Linked DNA regions of Pseudonocardia sp. HH130630-07. Each later gene encodes a partner of the first gene's protein in a complex. Links are inferred from orthologs where the notes say so. Each region holds a gene or a part of one and is shown on either strand. Other genes may lie near its edges.

What was found.
Region 2: the proteins of dnaG (region 1) and dnaB are in contact, whole or in part, in a crystal structure (PDB 2R6A), measured with the Geobacillus stearothermophilus proteins. The link is inferred for Pseudonocardia sp. HH130630-07 from one-to-one orthologs. Residues at the interface, in WP_049624496.1 of Geobacillus stearothermophilus: Lys456, Leu457, Leu458, Pro459, Ala460, Asn463, Ala464, Leu467, Leu535, Leu536, Ile537, Ala538, Gln544, Glu545, Asp548, Tyr549, His552; in WP_033016901.1 of Geobacillus stearothermophilus: Ser13, Glu15, Ala16, Gln18, Glu91, Leu92, Asp94, Ala95, Val96, Pro97, Thr98, Ala99, Ala100, Asn101, Tyr104, Tyr105, Ile108.

What each region holds. Positions count from the first base shown.
Region 1 is NZ_CP013854.1:520,978-528,701, forward strand. What follows is about bases 4,788-7,724. They hold dnaG (DNA primase), read right to left. Parts: upstream 7,227-7,724; coding sequence 5,349-7,226; downstream 4,788-5,348. Other genes in these bases: AFB00_RS02555 (trans-aconitate 2-methyltransferase), read right to left, coding at 4,788-4,806; AFB00_RS02560 (hypothetical protein), read right to left, coding at 4,816-5,352; AFB00_RS02570 (DMT family transporter), read right to left, coding at 7,237-7,724. Also shown: AFB00_RS02535 (xanthine dehydrogenase family protein molybdopterin-binding subunit), read right to left, coding at 1-1,868; AFB00_RS02540 (FAD binding domain-containing protein), read right to left, coding at 1,865-2,833; AFB00_RS02545 ((2Fe-2S)-binding protein), read right to left, coding at 2,820-3,272; AFB00_RS02550 (TetR/AcrR family transcriptional regulator), read left to right, coding at 3,463-4,026; more of AFB00_RS02555, read right to left, coding at 4,033-4,787. UniProt on the Escherichia coli protein: RNA polymerase that catalyzes the synthesis of short RNA molecules used as primers for DNA polymerase during DNA replication.
Region 2 is NZ_CP013854.1:2,339,704-2,347,318, forward strand. The notes cover bases 2,397-5,224. They hold dnaB (replicative DNA helicase), read left to right. Parts: upstream 2,397-3,018; coding sequence 3,019-4,431; downstream 4,432-5,224. Other genes in these bases: AFB00_RS11365 (dTDP-4-dehydrorhamnose 3,5-epimerase family protein), read right to left, coding at 4,474-5,001; AFB00_RS11370 (class I SAM-dependent methyltransferase), read left to right, coding at 5,188-5,224. Also shown: AFB00_RS11335 (deoxyribonuclease IV), read right to left, coding at 1-349; rpsF (30S ribosomal protein S6), read left to right, coding at 751-1,065; AFB00_RS11345 (single-stranded DNA-binding protein), read left to right, coding at 1,077-1,634; rpsR (30S ribosomal protein S18), read left to right, coding at 1,687-1,923; rplI (50S ribosomal protein L9), read left to right, coding at 1,941-2,390; more of AFB00_RS11370, read left to right, coding at 5,225-6,327; AFB00_RS11375 (SDR family oxidoreductase), read right to left, coding at 6,345-7,615. UniProt on the Escherichia coli protein: The main replicative DNA helicase, it participates in initiation and elongation during chromosome replication. Travels ahead of the DNA replisome, separating dsDNA into templates for DNA synthesis.

The DNA.
Region 1 (7,724 bases):
CTGCGGGCCGGCTGCGGGTTGATGATCCGGCCCGCGTCGTACACGCCGAGCATCCGCGACACCCGGATCTCCCGGGTCCGGCGGTGCACCCGCACCTCGCAGAACTGGGCGCCGAACGAGCTGAACGAGTGCTTGGTCATCTCCTCCCCCGGCGCTGCCGAACCGGTGACGGCCAGCGAGGAGCGCCCGACCGCCTTCAGCACCTCGCCGAAGGTCAGGCTCCGGCCGCCGTCGACCTGCACCCGGCCGTCGGCGTAGGTCGGCTCCGTGCCCTCCAGCGGGCCGCCGGGTCCCGAGGCCAGGGCGATCAGCTCGTCGATCGCCTGCGGGGCCGCGACCATGATCGCCGAGGCGACGCTGGCCGTGGCGGTCGAGCCACCGGACATGCCACCGGCCGGCAGCGCCGAGTCACCGAGACGGGGGGTGACCCGCTCGGCGTCGATGTCCAGGGACTCCGCCCCGAACAGCGACAGGATCGTCAGCAGACCGGTACCGGGGTCCGCGCCGCTGGTCGCGACCTCGGCCGTGTCGTCGTCGTTCAGGGTGATCCGGACCGAGGCGGGGAACCGCAGGGCCGGGAACATCGCGACGGCGGTGCCGAGCCCGACCTGCCAGTCCCCGTCGGTCCGACCGCCCGGAGTGCGCGCCGACCAGCCGAACCGGGCCGCGCCGACGGTGAAGCACTCGTCCAGGTGCTTGCTCGACCACTGCAGGTCCTTGCCGGGCGGCGCGACCGAGTTGTTGCGCCGGCGCAGCTCGATCGGGTCCATGTCCAGCGCGACGGCGAGCTCGTCGATCGCACTCTCCAGCGCGAACGACCCCGGTGCCTCACCCGGGGCCCGCATGAACGTCGTCGACGGGATGTTCAGCGGGACCATCTTCTGGCTGATGGCCAGGTTCGGGGTGGCGTACCACTCTCGCGACGTCCCGTGCGACGTCGGCTCGATGAACGTCCGGTCCATCGGCGTGCTGGACCACGAGTCGTGGCGCAGCGCGACGAGGGTGCCGTCCTTCTCCGCGCCGATCGTCAGCCGCTGCACGGTCCCCGGCCGGTTGGCCGTCGCGGTGAAGACCTGCTCCCGGGTCAGCGCGGCCTTGACCGGCCGGCCCAGTGCGCGGGCCGCCGCGGCGGCCAGGAACGCCGGCACCGCGGTGTGCCCCTTGCCCCCGAACGCGCCCCCGACGAACGGGTTGACCGCGTGCACGGCCGCGGGCTCCACACCCAGCGCCGTGGCGAGCGACCCGGCCTGCAGGTCGGAGCCCTGGGTGCCGCTGTACACCGTGAACCGGCCGTCCTCCCAGGTCGCCACGGCGGAGTGCGGCTCCATGGCGGCGTGGTTCTGGGTGGCGGTGACGTACGTGGCGTCGACGACGACCGGGCTGTCGGCCAGCGCGTCGTCGATCGACTCGACGCCGTCGGCGAGCACGGCGAGCTCGGGCGGCTCACCGGACATGCTCGGCGGGGCGTCCTCGGCGTCGGCGAGGTGCTCGGTCAGCGAGGTCCGCGCCGGCCGCGTCCGGTACTCGGTCCGGACCAGCATCGCCGCGTCCCTGGCCTGCTCGAACGTCTCGGCGACGACGAAACCGATCGGCTGCCCGTGGTAGGCGACCTCGGTGTTCTGCAGCGGGACCCAGGTCTTCCCCATCACCGGGGACTCGGGCGTGGTCAGCTCCAGCGGCGCGAACGGCGTGTAGACGGCCACGACGCCCGGGGCGTCCCGGGCCGCGTCGACGTCCATCGCGGTGATCTCGCCGTTCGCGATCGTGCTGACCACGACGTAGCCGTAGACCATGCCGGGCGCGGTGCGGTCGAGCCCGTACCGCGCGCCGCCGGTCACCTTCAACGGCGCATCCAGACGGCCGGTCATGTGCGGTCCTCCTCCGTCGCCTCGAGCAGGGCGCGGACGACCGTCCGGCGCACCAGGGACATCTTGTACGCGTTCTGGGCCAGCGGCCGGGCACCGTCGGCGGCCGACGCGGCCGCGGCCTCGAAGGCCTCCTCGGTGAGCGGCGCACCGCGCAGCGCCTCGGCGACGGCGGGCAGCGCCCACGGCACCGTCCCGACGCCGCCGACCGCCACCCGGGCGTCGGCGATGCGGCCGTCGCGGACGTCGAGGACGACCGCCGCGGAGCACAGCGCGAACTCGTAGGACGCGCGGTCGCGCACCTTCACGTAGGTGGAACGGACCGAGTCCGGCACCGGCGGGAGCACGATCTCGCTGATCAGCTCGCCGGGCCGCAGGTCGTGCTCGACCTCCGGGGTGTCCCCCGGGGTCCGGTAGAAGTCGGTCAGGGCGAGCGTGCGCCCGCCGTCGGCGTGCACGAGTTCCACCCGCGCGTCGAGCGCGACGAGTGCGACGGCGAGGTCGCTGGCGTGGGTGGCCACGCAGGAGTCGCTGGTGCCGAGGATGGCGTGCATCCGGTTGGCGCCCTCGACGGCCGGGCAGCCGGTGCCGGGCTCGCGCCGGTTGCACCCCACGGTGACGTCGCGGTAGTAGCTGCAGCGGGTCCGCTGCATCAGGTTCCCGCCGATCGTCGCCATGTTGCGCAGCTGCTGGGACGCGCTGAGCAGCAGCGCACGGGAGGCCACCGCGGGCGTCTCCGGGTGCGCGGCGACGTCGCTCATCCGCTCCAGGGCCCCGATCCGCAGGCCTCCGGTCGCGCTGCCGTGCACGCCGCGCAGGGGCAGCGCGGTGATGTCCACGACGTGCTCCGGCGTGAGGACGTCGAGCTTCATCAGGTCGACGAGCGTGGTCCCGCCCGCGAGGACGGTGCCGGGGGCGGCGAGGGCGTCGTCCACCGTCGACGGCGCGGTCAGCTCAAACGGACGCATCGGTGCTCCTCGCCTGCTCGATCGCCGCGACGATGTTGGGGTAGGCCGCGCACCGGCGGAGGTTGCCGGACATGAACTCCCGGACGTCGGGGACGTCCTGCTCGACCGCCGCGACGGCGGACATGACCTGTCCGGAGGTGCAGAAGCCGCACTGCATGGCGTCCTGGTCGGCGAAGGCACGCTGCACCGGGTGCAGCTCGCCGTCGGGGGCCAGGCCCTCCACGGTGGTCACCGGCTCGCGCACGGTGGCCGCGAGGGTGAGGCAGGACAGCACGGGGCGCCCGCCGACGTGCACGGTGCACGCGCCGCACTGGCCGCGGTCGCACCCCTTCTTCGGGCCGGTGATGTCGAGCCGCTCGCGCAGCGCGTCCAGGAGCGTGACTCCCGGTTCGACACTCAGCCGTTCGGGACTACCGTTGATGTCGAGTGAGATCTCCACTGGCTCTCTCTCCCGCGGGCCGCGGCGGGATCGCCGACAGGGCCCGGTGGTGGTTCGGGTGGTGGTTCGGGAACGGACCCAGCCTAGCGGATATTTATCCGCTCAGCAGATCGGTAGACTGCCGGATCTGGGAGTAGGCCGCCGACACCGCATCTGCGGGCCTACGAGTCGATTCGACGGGCAGGTGAGGATGACGGGATCGGTCAGCCATCGCCGCGCGGACACCCGGCGCAACCACGACCGGATACTGGCCGCCGCGGCCGCGTCGGTCACGGCGGGCGAACTCTCCTTCAACGCGATCGCGAAGCAGGCGGGGGTCGGGGTCGGCACCGTCTACCGGCACTTCCCCACCCGCGACGCGCTGGTCCTCGCGGTCTACCGGCGGGAGGTGGCGCACCTCGTCGAGGTGGTGCCCGGCCTGCTCCGGGCGCACCCCCCGGAGCAGGCGTTCCGGACCTGGGCGACCGAGCACCTCGCGCGCTACATGATGACCAAGCGGGGCCTGGCCTCCGCGCTGCAGGCCGCGAGCTCGGCCGACGACGGCGTGGCGGCCGACGCCTACCGGTCGATGCTCGGGGCGGCCTCGACCCTGGTCGAGGCCAACGTCCTGGCCGGGACGATCCGGGCCGACGTGGATCCCGAGACCGCCCTGCGCGGTCTGAGCGGGCTCTTCTTCCTCGACCCGGCCGGCGACTGGCAGCAGTCCGCCGCGGACCTCACCGACCTGGTGTGGCGCGGGATGTCGGCCGGCTGAGCCGCCTCAGCGGATGCGCGCCACCACGAACACCCGGCGGAACGGGAACCAGGTGCCGCCGTCGGCGGCCCGCGGGTAGGCGGCGCGCAGCTCCGGGGCCAGCTCGTCGACGAAGGCCGCGTAGGCGGTGTCGTCGAGGGCGTCCCGGATCGGGCGCAGCGCGGTCCCGGAGAGCCAGTGCAGCACCGGGTCCGCGCCGTCGAGCCGCTGCAGGTAGGTGGTCTCCCAGGCGTCCACCTCGGCACCGGCGACGGCGAGCAGCTCCGCGTAGCCGAGCGGGTCGAGCACGGTCCCGCTGCCGCGCAGCTCGAACCGGTCGCGCCAGTGCGGCCGGGCCGCGACCTCACGGGTGAGCGCGTGCGACGGTGCGTCGAAGTTGCCGGGCACCTGCATCGCCAGCCACGCCCCCGGCGCGAGCGCGGTGGCCCAGCTCCGCAGGATCCCGGCGTGCTCGGGCACCCACTGCAGCACGGCGTTGGTGACGACCAGACCGGTGTCGCGCGGCGGCGCCCAGTCCCGGACGTCGACCAGGCCGGCGTCGACCCCGGCCCGCCGCGCCGCCTCCACCATCTCCGGTGAGGAGTCGAACGCCTGCACCGTCGCCGCGGGCCAGCGCCGGGCCAGCAGCCCGGTGAGGTGGCCCGGCCCGCAGCCCGCGTCGACCACCCGCGTCAGGGCGGGATCGAGTTCGCCGACGCGGGCGAGCAGATCGGCGAACGGCCGGGACCGGTGGTCGTCGAACGCCCGGTACAGGTCCGGGTCCCAGCTGGTCGCCGTCATGTCACTCCCTCATCCGGTCCCGCCGGGCAGCCGCCCCGCGATCCCCTCGGCCAGCCGCCGGGCCGCGTCCGGGTCGGTCCCCGGGTCCGGCCGGACCTGGACGACGAGGCCGTCCCGGCCCGGGATCCTGCGCTGCAGCACCCAGGCCCCGCCGCCGGGCAGCTCGCGCCGGTTGCGGGTCCGGATCGACTGGTTCACCCGCTCCTGGACGGCCTGGGGCACCTTCCCCGGATCCGCCAGCCGGAACCGGCGGGGCCGGGCGTCGGACAGCAGGTCGGTGCCGGGTGCGATCGGCTCGGCGACCGTCGGGACCACGACCAGCGACGTCGTGTCCCAGGTCGCCTTGGCGATCTCGTGCCAGCCGATCCGCTCCGCTGCTCCCCCGGCGTCGTCGGCCGGGGGCCAGATCCCCCACGACGTCACGACGAGCGCGCCGCCGCCGGCGACCTCGGCCGTCGCGACCACGGCCTCCTCAGCCTCCAGCCGGGCGGCGACCGCGTCCGGCACCGGGTCGCGGCCGAACAACCGGCCCCACAGGCCGCTCACGACGCCACCCCGGCCGCCTGCTCGCGCAGCGCGATCTTGTACTGCTCCAGCGGCACCAGCACGCCGAACAGCTCCATGTACTCCTCGTGGTCGGTCTCGGAGTTGGTCCGCTGCAGCTGGGACTTGAGGTCGGCGATCTCGCGCTCGACCAGGCCCAGCCGCACCCCGGCGAGCACCCCGTTGACGTACCGGAGCTCGTCGGTGTTGCGCTTGGGCAGCTCCAGGTCCTCCACCGCCAGCTCGCTGACCAGCCGCTTCACGTCGTCGGTGGCGATCTCGGCGCCCACCGCGTCCAGCCACTGCGACCCGTCGAGCCCGCCGGAGACACCGCCGGAGACACCGCCGGCGGCGAGGATCGCCCGGTGCACCGCGGCGAACTGCGGGTGGGTGAACCCGGCCTCGGGCAGCTCGTCGAACCCGGGGCCGACGACGCCGGGGATCTGCAGCGCGGCCTTGAGCGCCTCCCGCTGCAGGTGCAGCTGGGTGTCCCCGGCCTTCGGTGCGGGCAGCGGGGCCCGGCGGCGGGACCGGCCCTCGGCCGGCACCCCGGCGGTCTCGCGCACCCGCCGCACGACGACGGCGATGTCGTCCCACCCGACCCAGCCCGCGAGCCGCCGCGCGTACTCGTCGCGCAGGTCCTCCCGCTTGATCCGGGCGACCAGCGGCACCGTGCGCTGCAGGGCCGCGACCCGGCCCTCGGCGCTGGACAGGTCGTGCGAGCGCAGCTCGGTGCGGATCGCGAACTCGAACAGCGGCTCCCGGCGGGCGACGAGGTCCTTCACCGCGGCGTCGCCGTGGTTGTTGCGCAGGTCGCACGGGTCCTGGCCGTCCGGCGCGACCGCGACGAAGGTCTGCGCGGCGAAGCTCTGGTCGCCCTCGAACGCCTTCATCGCGGCGTTCTGCCCGGCCGCGTCGCCGTCGAAGGTGTAGATGACCTCGCCGCGGTCGAAGGAGTCGTCACCGATCAGCCGCCGGATCACCGAGATGTGCTCGGAGCCGAACGCCGTCCCACAGGACGCGACGGCGGTCGGCACCCCGGCCAGGTGCATCGCCATCACGTCGGTGTAGCCCTCGACCACGACCACCTGCCGGGTCTTCGCGATCTCCCGCTTCGCCAGGTCCAGGCCGAACAGCACGTGGGTCTTGCGGTAGACCGGCGTCTCGGCGGTGTTGAGGTACTTGGCCTCGATGCCGTCGTCGTCGAACAGCCGGCGGGCACCGAAGCCGACGACGTCGCCGCCGAGGTCGCGGATGGGCCACAGCAGCCGCCGGTGGAACCGGTCGATGGCGCCGCGCCTGCCCTCCTTCGCGACCCCGGACTTGATCAGCTCGTCGAGCTGGTAGCCCTGCCCGAGCAGGTGCTTGGTCACGGTGTCCCAGCCGGCCGGCGCGTAGCCGCAGCCGAACTTCTCGGCGGCCGCCGCGTCGAACCCGCGCTCGGACAGGAACTGCACGGCGGCGCGGCCGGCCGGGGTGCGCAGCTGTTCGGCGTAGAACTCGGCGGCCTTGCGGTTGATCTCCAGCAGCCGGGAGCGGGTACCGCGGTCCCGCTGGACCGACGAGCCGCCGCCCTCGTAGGTCAGCCGGACCCCGCAGCGCTCGGCGAGCCGCTCGACCGCCTCGGGGAAGCCGATGACCTCCATGCGCATGACGAAGTCGATGACGCTGCCGTGCTCGCCGCACCCGAAGCAGTGGAACGTTCCGTGCGAGGGCCGGACGGTGAACGACGGCGACTTCTCGTCGTGGAACGGGCAGAGTCCCTTGAGGGACCCGGCGCCGGCGCGGCGGAGCGCCACGTACTCCTCGACGATCTCCTCGACCCGCGTGCGGTTCCGGACCTCGGTGATGTCTGCGTCCCGGATCCGTCCTGCCACGGGCCCGAGTCTAGGCCCGCCGGTCCGGCTCTGGGGCGCGGTCCCGTCCGGGCTCCTCCGGCGCGGGTGCGCGGGAGCCGGGCAGGCGCCCGACGCCGATGAACATGCCGACGAGCGCGATGCCCAGACCCAGCAGGGCCTGCCCGGTCAGCGGCTCGCCGAGGATCGGGACCGCGCACAGCGCCGTCGTCGCCGGGACCAGGTTCAGCAGCGACGACACGAAGACCGTCGAGCGCCAGCGCAGCAGCAGGAACATGAGCACGAAGGCCCCGGCCGAGTTGACGACGCCGAGCCACCCCACCGCCAGCCACGCCCCGCCCGACGGCGGCAGCCAGTGCGCCCCCAGGAACGGCCAGGCCACCAGGGTGGCGACCAGCGAGGTGGCCATCTGGACGACGACGCTCGTCACCACGGGCGTCCGATCGTTGAACCGCTTCTGGTAGAGCGTGCCCGCCGTCAGCGACGCCATGCCCAGCACCGGGAACACCACCGAGCTCC
Region 2 (7,615 bases), 1.8 Mb from region 1 along the record:
ACTTGCGCCAGTTGTCGACGCCGGTGGCCGGGTCCTCGCCCGCGGTCACGTGCCCGCCGTGCACCACCAGCCCGAACGCGCCGACCTCCGCCGCACCGGCCAGGTGCTGCTGGACGATCTTGCGCGACGGGATGCGGATCCGGTTGTTCGTCGAGGCGACGTTCGCGACGTAGGGGGCGTGCACCACCACCGCCACGTCGGAGCCGGCCAGCTCGGCGGCCCGCGGGTGCGGCGGCGGCTTCTTCCAGCCCTGGGGGTCGGACAGGAACAGCTGGATCACCTCGGCGCCCACCTCACCGGCCGCGGCCAGCGGATCCTCGGCGTCCCGGACGTGCGCTCCGATCTGCATGCCGCCACGGTAGCGAGCGCACCGGCCCGCCCACCCACCCCGCGGCCCCACCCGCCCCGCGCCCACTCGCCCCCGCGGCCGGCCCACTCATGGAGCCAGAGCCTCGTCCCACCGGGCCGAAGCTCCATGAGTACATCCGGCCCGGGGTGCACTCATGGAGCGAAAGCCCGGCGACGCGAGGCTTTAGCTCCATGAGTGCGGCTGCGGCGGGGTGAGCGGCGGCGGGGTGGGTGGGCGTACCCGCAGGTCGGGGGCCGAGGGGGCGTTGGTAGCCTGCTCGGAGCCATCCCGGTGGTGCGGCGCGATCTGTGTGCCGTGGACCGCCGGGGTGTGTTGAGAACCTCCTGTCGCGGCCGTCCGGGTCGCGACCGTCACGAGTCCATAGGAGGTGAGTGGTTCTCATGCGTCATTACGAGGTCATGGTCATCCTCGACGGAAGCCTGGACGAGCGCACCGTGCAGCCGTCCCTGGAGCAGTTCCTCACCGTCGTGAAGAGCGACGGCGGATCGGTCGAGAAGATCGAGGTCTGGGGCAAGCGCCGCCTGGCCTACGAGATCCGGAAGCAGAGCGAGGCCATCTACGCGGTCGTCGAGATCGCCGCGGAGCCGGCCACGGTCACCGAGCTGGACCGCCAGCTGGGTCTGAACGAGTCCGTGCTGCGCACCAAGGTGCTGCGCAAGGACCTCACCCGCACGCCGGCGCCCGCCGCAGACTGAGAGGACCCGTCATGGCCGGAGAGACCGTGATCACCGTCGTGGGCAACCTGACGGCGGATCCCGAGCTGCGCTTCACACCCTCCGGCGCCGCGGTCGCCAACTTCACCGTCGCGTCCACCCCGCGCACCTTCGACCGCCAGTCCGGCGAGTGGAAGGACGGCGAGGCACTGTTCCTGCGCTGCAACATCTGGCGCCAGGCGGCGGAGAACGTCGCCGAGTCACTGACCCGCGGTGCGCGGGTCGTGGTCCAGGGCCGGCTCCGCCAGCGCTCCTTCGAGACGAAGGAGGGCGAGAAGCGCACCGTCGTGGAGATGGAGGTCGACGAGGTCGGCCCCTCGCTCCGCTACGCGACCGCCAAGGTCAACAAGGTCAACCGGGGCGGAGGCTCCGGTGGCTTCGGTGGCGGCGGCGGTTACGACGGCGGCGGTAGCGGCTTCGGCGGTGGCGGCGGCCAGCAGGGCGGCGGCGGCAACTCCGGGGGCGGCAACTCCGGCGGCTATGACGATCCCTGGGGTTCGGCCCCGCCCGCCGGCAGTGGCGCGGCGTCGAACGACGAACCCCCGTTCTGATCCACGCACCCACCGTCCGCGACGGGCGGTGGACGACTCCAGGAGCACCACCATGGCCAAGGCCATCGTGCGCAAGCCGAAGAAGAAGGTCTGCGCGTTCTGCAAGGACAAGGCGCAGGCGATCGACTACAAGGACACCGGCCTGCTGCGGAAGTTCATCTCCGACCGGGGCAAGATCCGGGCCCGCCGGGTGACCGGCAACTGCCGTCAGCACCAGCGGGACGTCGCCGTCGCGGTCAAGAACTCCCGCGAGGTGGCGCTGCTGCCCTACACCTCGACCGCGCGCTGAGACAGGGGAGAACGCAGATGAAGCTGATCCTCAACGCCGACGTCCCGAACCTGGGCGCGCCCGGCGACATCGTCGAGGTCAAGGACGGCTACGGCCGCAACTACCTGATCCCGCGCAAGCTCGCCGTCGTGGCCACCCGTGGCTCCGAGAAGCAGGTCGAGCAGATCCGCCGGGCCCGCAAGGTCCGCGAGATCCGGGACCTGGGGCACGCCCAGCAGGTCGACTCGCAGCTGAAGAACCTGAACGTCACGGTGCCGGCCAAGTCCGGTGCCAACGGGCGGCTGTTCGGCTCGGTCACCCCGCTCGCGGTCGTCGACGCGGTGAAGGCCGCCGGCGGCCCGGTGCTCGACAAGCGCACCGTCGACGTCCCGGGGCACATCAAGGAGCTCGGCAAGCACCAGGTGCAGGTCCGCCTGCACCCGGAGGTCACCACCGAGCTGGCGATCGCGGTCGTCGCAGCAGGCTGAGCTGTGACAGTGGTCACTTGACCACTGAACGTAGTCAGGGCGGTGTCCGGAACCACGGTTCCGGACACCGCCCTTTCGTGTCTCCAGGGCGTCCCGGTGGGGAGCGTGGTGGCGGTGTGCGACGCCGGGCGGGCTCCCCGACCCGACCGGGCGACCGCACGAAGGGTGCTCCGTCACCCGGCCGACACGCCGGAGCGATACCGGGCCGGGCGTCGGGCGGAGCTGTGGATGCGCCGGACGGTGAGCGGTCGCCCGAGTGCTCCGACACGCCGAGAAACGGCGTGCGCCGACACGCCACAGCAAAGTTGTCCACATCAGCTGATCACGCTCTGACCTGCTGATTCCTCGAATTCGGCAGTGCTGTCCCCAACTTGTCCACAGCGCCGTCCCGGGACGGGCGGTCTCGGTGCACAGTCCATCCCCATGTCGATCACCAGAGTGGTTCGCACTGCCCCGCCCGGGCGACCTAGCCTCGGTGGCACCGGACCGGCGAGGTGGTCGGCGCGTCCCGCGCCCGGCGACGACCGCCCGGACCGGACACCACGGGAGATCCGTCGAGAAGTGCCGGATCGTCCCTCGCGCATCGAACGTGTGTTCGGTAGGCTGGTCATCGGGGGTGACGCTGCGTATGGCTCTGACCGACGACCGTCCTACGGGCAGGCCCCGCGCCGTCCGGGACGGCGAGCAGTCCGGCTCGGGCGACGGCGGGAGCGGCGCCTTCGACCGGCAGCCGCCCCAGGACCTCACGGCGGAACAGTCCGTGCTCGGCGGCATGCTCCTGAGCAAGGACGCGATCGCCGACGTGGTGGAGGTGCTGCGGCCCGAGGACTTCTACCGGCCCGCGCACCAGACCGTCTACGAGACCATCCTGGATCTCTACGGCCGCGGTGAGCCGGCCGACGCGGTGACGGTGTCGGCGGAGCTGCAGCGCCGGGGCGAGCTCGTCCGGCTCGGCGGCGCGCCCTACCTGCACACCCTGATCGCGACCGTGCCGACCGCGGCGAACGCCGCCTACTACGCCGAGATCGTCGGCGAGAAGGCGATCCTGCGCCGGCTGGTCGAGGCGGGCACCCGGATCGTGCAGCTCGGGTACCACGGCAACGAGGGCGGCGAGGTCGAGGAGGTCGTCGACCGGGCGCAGGCCGCGGTCTACGAGGTCACCGAGCGCACCACCACCGAGGACTACACGGTGCTGGAGGAGCTGCTCCAGCCCACGATGGACGAGATCGACGCGATCGCCTCCCAGGGCGGGGTCGCGGCGGGCGTGCCGACCGGGTTCGCCGATCTCGACGCGGTGACCAACGGCCTGCACCCGGGCCAGATGGTCGTCGTCGCGGCCCGGCCGGGTCTGGGTAAGTCGACCCTCGGCCTGGACTTCGCTCGGTCGTGCTCCATCCGCAACGGCATGACCAGCGCGTTCTTCTCGCTGGAGATGAGCAAGTCCGAGATCGTGATGCGCCTGCTCTCGGCGGAGGCACGCATCCGGCTGGCCGACATGCGTGCGGGCCGGATGTCGGACGAGGACTGGACGCGGATGGCGCGGCGGATGTCGGAGATCTCCGAGGCGCCGCTCTACATCGACGACTCGCCGAACCTGACGCTGATGGAGATCCGGGCGAAGGCCCGCCGGATGAAGCAGCGCAACGACCTGAAACTGATCATCCTCGACTACCTGCAGCTGATGACCTCGGGCCGCAAGGTGGAGTCGCGGCAGCAGGAGGTCTCGGAGTTCTCCCGGCAGATCAAGCTGATCGCCAAGGAGCTCGAGGTGCCGGTCGTCGCGATGAGCCAGCTGAACCGTGGTCCCGAGCAGCGCACCGACAAGCGGCCGATGCTGTCGGACCTGCGTGAGTCCGGCTCGATCGAGCAGGACGCGGACATGGTGGTGCTCCTGCACCGGCCGGACGCGTTCGAGCAGGACGACCCGCGGGCCGGCGAGGCGGACCTGATCCTGGCCAAGCACCGTAACGGCCCCACGACCACGATCACCGTGGCGCACCAGCTGCACTACAGCCGGTTCTCCGACCTCGCCCACGGCTGAGCCCGGGCGTTCCCGGGGCCGGTCACCAGAGCCCGGGGCCGGTCACCAGAGGGAGACGCGGTCCCGGCGGGGTCCGGGTGGAGCGCCCAGCCGGGAGCACAACGCGTCCCAGGACCGGTCGTCGTCCGGCGTGCGGCGCGGGCGGGGATCCAGCCAGCGGATGTTCAGGTCCGGGTCGTCGGGATCGGCGCGCAGCTGCTCCCGCTCCGCGGGGAGGACGGCCGCCCGCACCTCGACGACGGTCTCCCCGGCGACGGCCTGCACGCCGTACAGGCAGCCCGGCGGGACGAGCAGCATCGCGTCGTCCTCGACCAGGGTGACGGCGAGCCGGCCGAACGTCCCGGCGTCGGGCCGGGCGTCGATCACGGCGGTGTAGCCGGCCCCGGACAGCACCCGGACCAGCACCGGCTCGTCGAGATGGCCGTGCAACCCGTGCACGGCGCCACGCGACGGTTGCCGACGACGACGCAGCGTGAACATCGACAGATCCGGGACCGGGCCGGAGCCCGGCCCAGTCCGCCCCGGGCCGAGCAGCAGCGCGCCCGGCACGACAGTGGCCACGACCTGCATGCGCTGCTCCCCTCGGTCGGATCGGCACCCCCGCGGGACGCGACGGTGCGGCCGGATTCCGGTACCGGTAGGGAAACGAGCGAGCGGCCCGATGGTGACGCAGCGCGAGATCGTGCTGCTCCGAACGAGTTCCCGCCGGCGCCGCCACCCCGGCCTCTACCATCGCGCCCAGCGGACGGAGCGGGGGTGGGGACGGTGCGGATGCGGTGCCGCTGCTGCGGGTCCGTCGACGGGAGGACCGTCCTGGACCTCGGGGAACAGCCGCCGTGGGACCGCATGCCCCCGGTCGCCGACCCGCTCCCGGACCCGGCGACCCCGCTGCGCATGTGGTTGTGCGGATCCTGCGGGCTGGCCCAGCTCGAGATCGACGCCGACGTCACCGAGGAGCCGGCCGCCGTCGAACCGCTGGCGGTCCTCGAGCAGAGCGACCAGGCGATCGACCGGCTGGTGCGGGAGGGCGTGGTCGGTCCGGGCCGCCGGGTGGTCGAGTTCGGCAGCCCGCACGGCGGGTCCTGGCTCCCCCGGCTGACCGGCCACGGCACGACCGACGCCGGCCGGGACGCCGGACCGGGGACGGCGGACCTGGTCGTCGACGTCTACGGGCTGCTGCACGAACCGGACCAGGGGGTGGCCCTGCGCCGCCGGGCCGCGCTGCTCGCCGACGGCGGGACGCTCGCGCTGCAGCTCCTGCCGCTGGACACCCTCGTCCGCGACGGCCAGTGGTACGACCTGCGGCACGGCCACCACGCGTACTGGTCGCTCACGGCCCTGGCGGCCGCCCTGCGGGCGCACGGCCTGGGCGTGCACCGCGCGTGGTGGTACCCGCTGTCCGGCGGGACCCTGCTCGTCACCGCCCGGGCCGGTGCGGAACCGGACCGGGAGACCCGCCGGATGCTGCGGGAGTCCGGCGGGCTCGATCTCACCACCCCGGCCGGCCTCGCCGGGCTGCAGGACGCAGCGGACCAGGCCCACCGGCTCCGGGACTGGCTCGCCGGGCAGCGCCGGGCCGGCCGGATGGTCGCCGGCTACGGTGCGGCGTCCCGGGCGGTGCCGCTGGTCTGCCGGGCCGGGCTCTCCGCCGACCTGCTGGCGGCCGTCGGCGATGCCGCGCCGACCCGGCAGGGGCGCCGGATGCCGGGTACCGACGTGCCCATCGTCTCCCCCGCCGAGCTCGCCGCGCTGCGCCCGGACCGGGTCGTGCTGTTCGTGCCGGAACTGGCCGGCGAGGTGCGGGCCGCGCTGCCGGGCGTCGAGCGCGACGGTGGGCGGTGGGTCGTCCTCGACCCCGCCCCGAGGGTGCTCGACCCCGTGGTGGTCGCTCGCTGAGCCCGTCCCGGTCGGCGTCAGGCCGCCCGGTCGGACCGCCGCCGTCCCCGCGAGCGCAGCCAGGACGGCCGCCGGGTGGCCGGTGCGGGATCGGACCCGGTGCGTTCGGCCGTGCGCGTAATGTTGCGGACCATGCCGCCGAACACGATGCCGTGGAACGGTGCCACCGACCACCAGTAGAGGTAGCCCGGCAGCCCGTGCGGGATGAACACGGCGCGCTGCCGGTAGACCGAGCCACCCGGCCGCGGGGCCACCGACATCTCCAGCCAGGCCCGTCCGGGCACCTTCATCTCGGCCCGCAGCCGGAGCAGGCCGTCCTGCGGGCCGAGGTCGCTCCCGTCCGGGCGGGAGCCCCCCGGCTCGATCAGCCGCTCGACCCGCCACCAGTCCAGCGCGTCGCCGGTGTGCAGGTCGTCCGGGTCGCGCCGGCCGCGGGAGAGCCCCACCCCGCCGACGGCCCGGTCCATCCAGCCGCGCACCGACCAGGCCAGCGGGAACGAGTACCAGCCGCGCTCGCCGCCGATCCCCTCGACGACCGTCCACAGCCGCTCCGGCGACGCGCTGGTCGGCTGCTCGCGCTCGTCGAGGTAGACGCTGCCGCCGGACCAGTCCGGGTCGCTGGGCAGCGGGTCCGACGGCACGTTCCCGGTGCTGGCACCGGACCAGCGGGTCTCCACCTCGCCGTCGGTGATCCGGGCGAGCGCCAGCTCGACGGCGCGCTCGTAGCCGATCAACCCGCCCGCGGGGTCCGGCACGTACCGGGTGATGTCGTTCTCGGCGCAGACGACCTCGTGCACCAGCGACTCGATCAGCGGCTTCGCGATCGACTTCGGGACCGGGGTGACGACGTTGATCCAGTGCGCCGACAGCGACGGGGACAGCACCGGCACCGGCACGATCCGGCGCCGGGACAGCCGGGCGACCGTCGCGTAGCGCTGCATCATCTCCAGGTAGGTGAGGACGTCCGGGCCGCCGACGTCGAAGGTCCGGTTCAGCTCGTCCGGGATCTCGGCCACCCGGATCAGGTAGCGCAGCACGTCGCGCACCGCGATCGGCTGGATCCGGTTGTGCACCCAGCTCGGCGTGACCATCAGCGGCAGCCGCTCGGTCAGGTGCCGGAGCATCTCGAAGCTCGCCGACCCGGACCCGAGGATCACCGCGGCCTGCAGCACCACGGTCGGTACCCCCGACCGGAGCAGCGTCTCCCCCACCTCCAGTCGGGACGCCAGGTGCGCCGAGAGCCGGGACGGGTCACCGTCGGGGTGCAGCCCGCTCAGGTAGACGATCC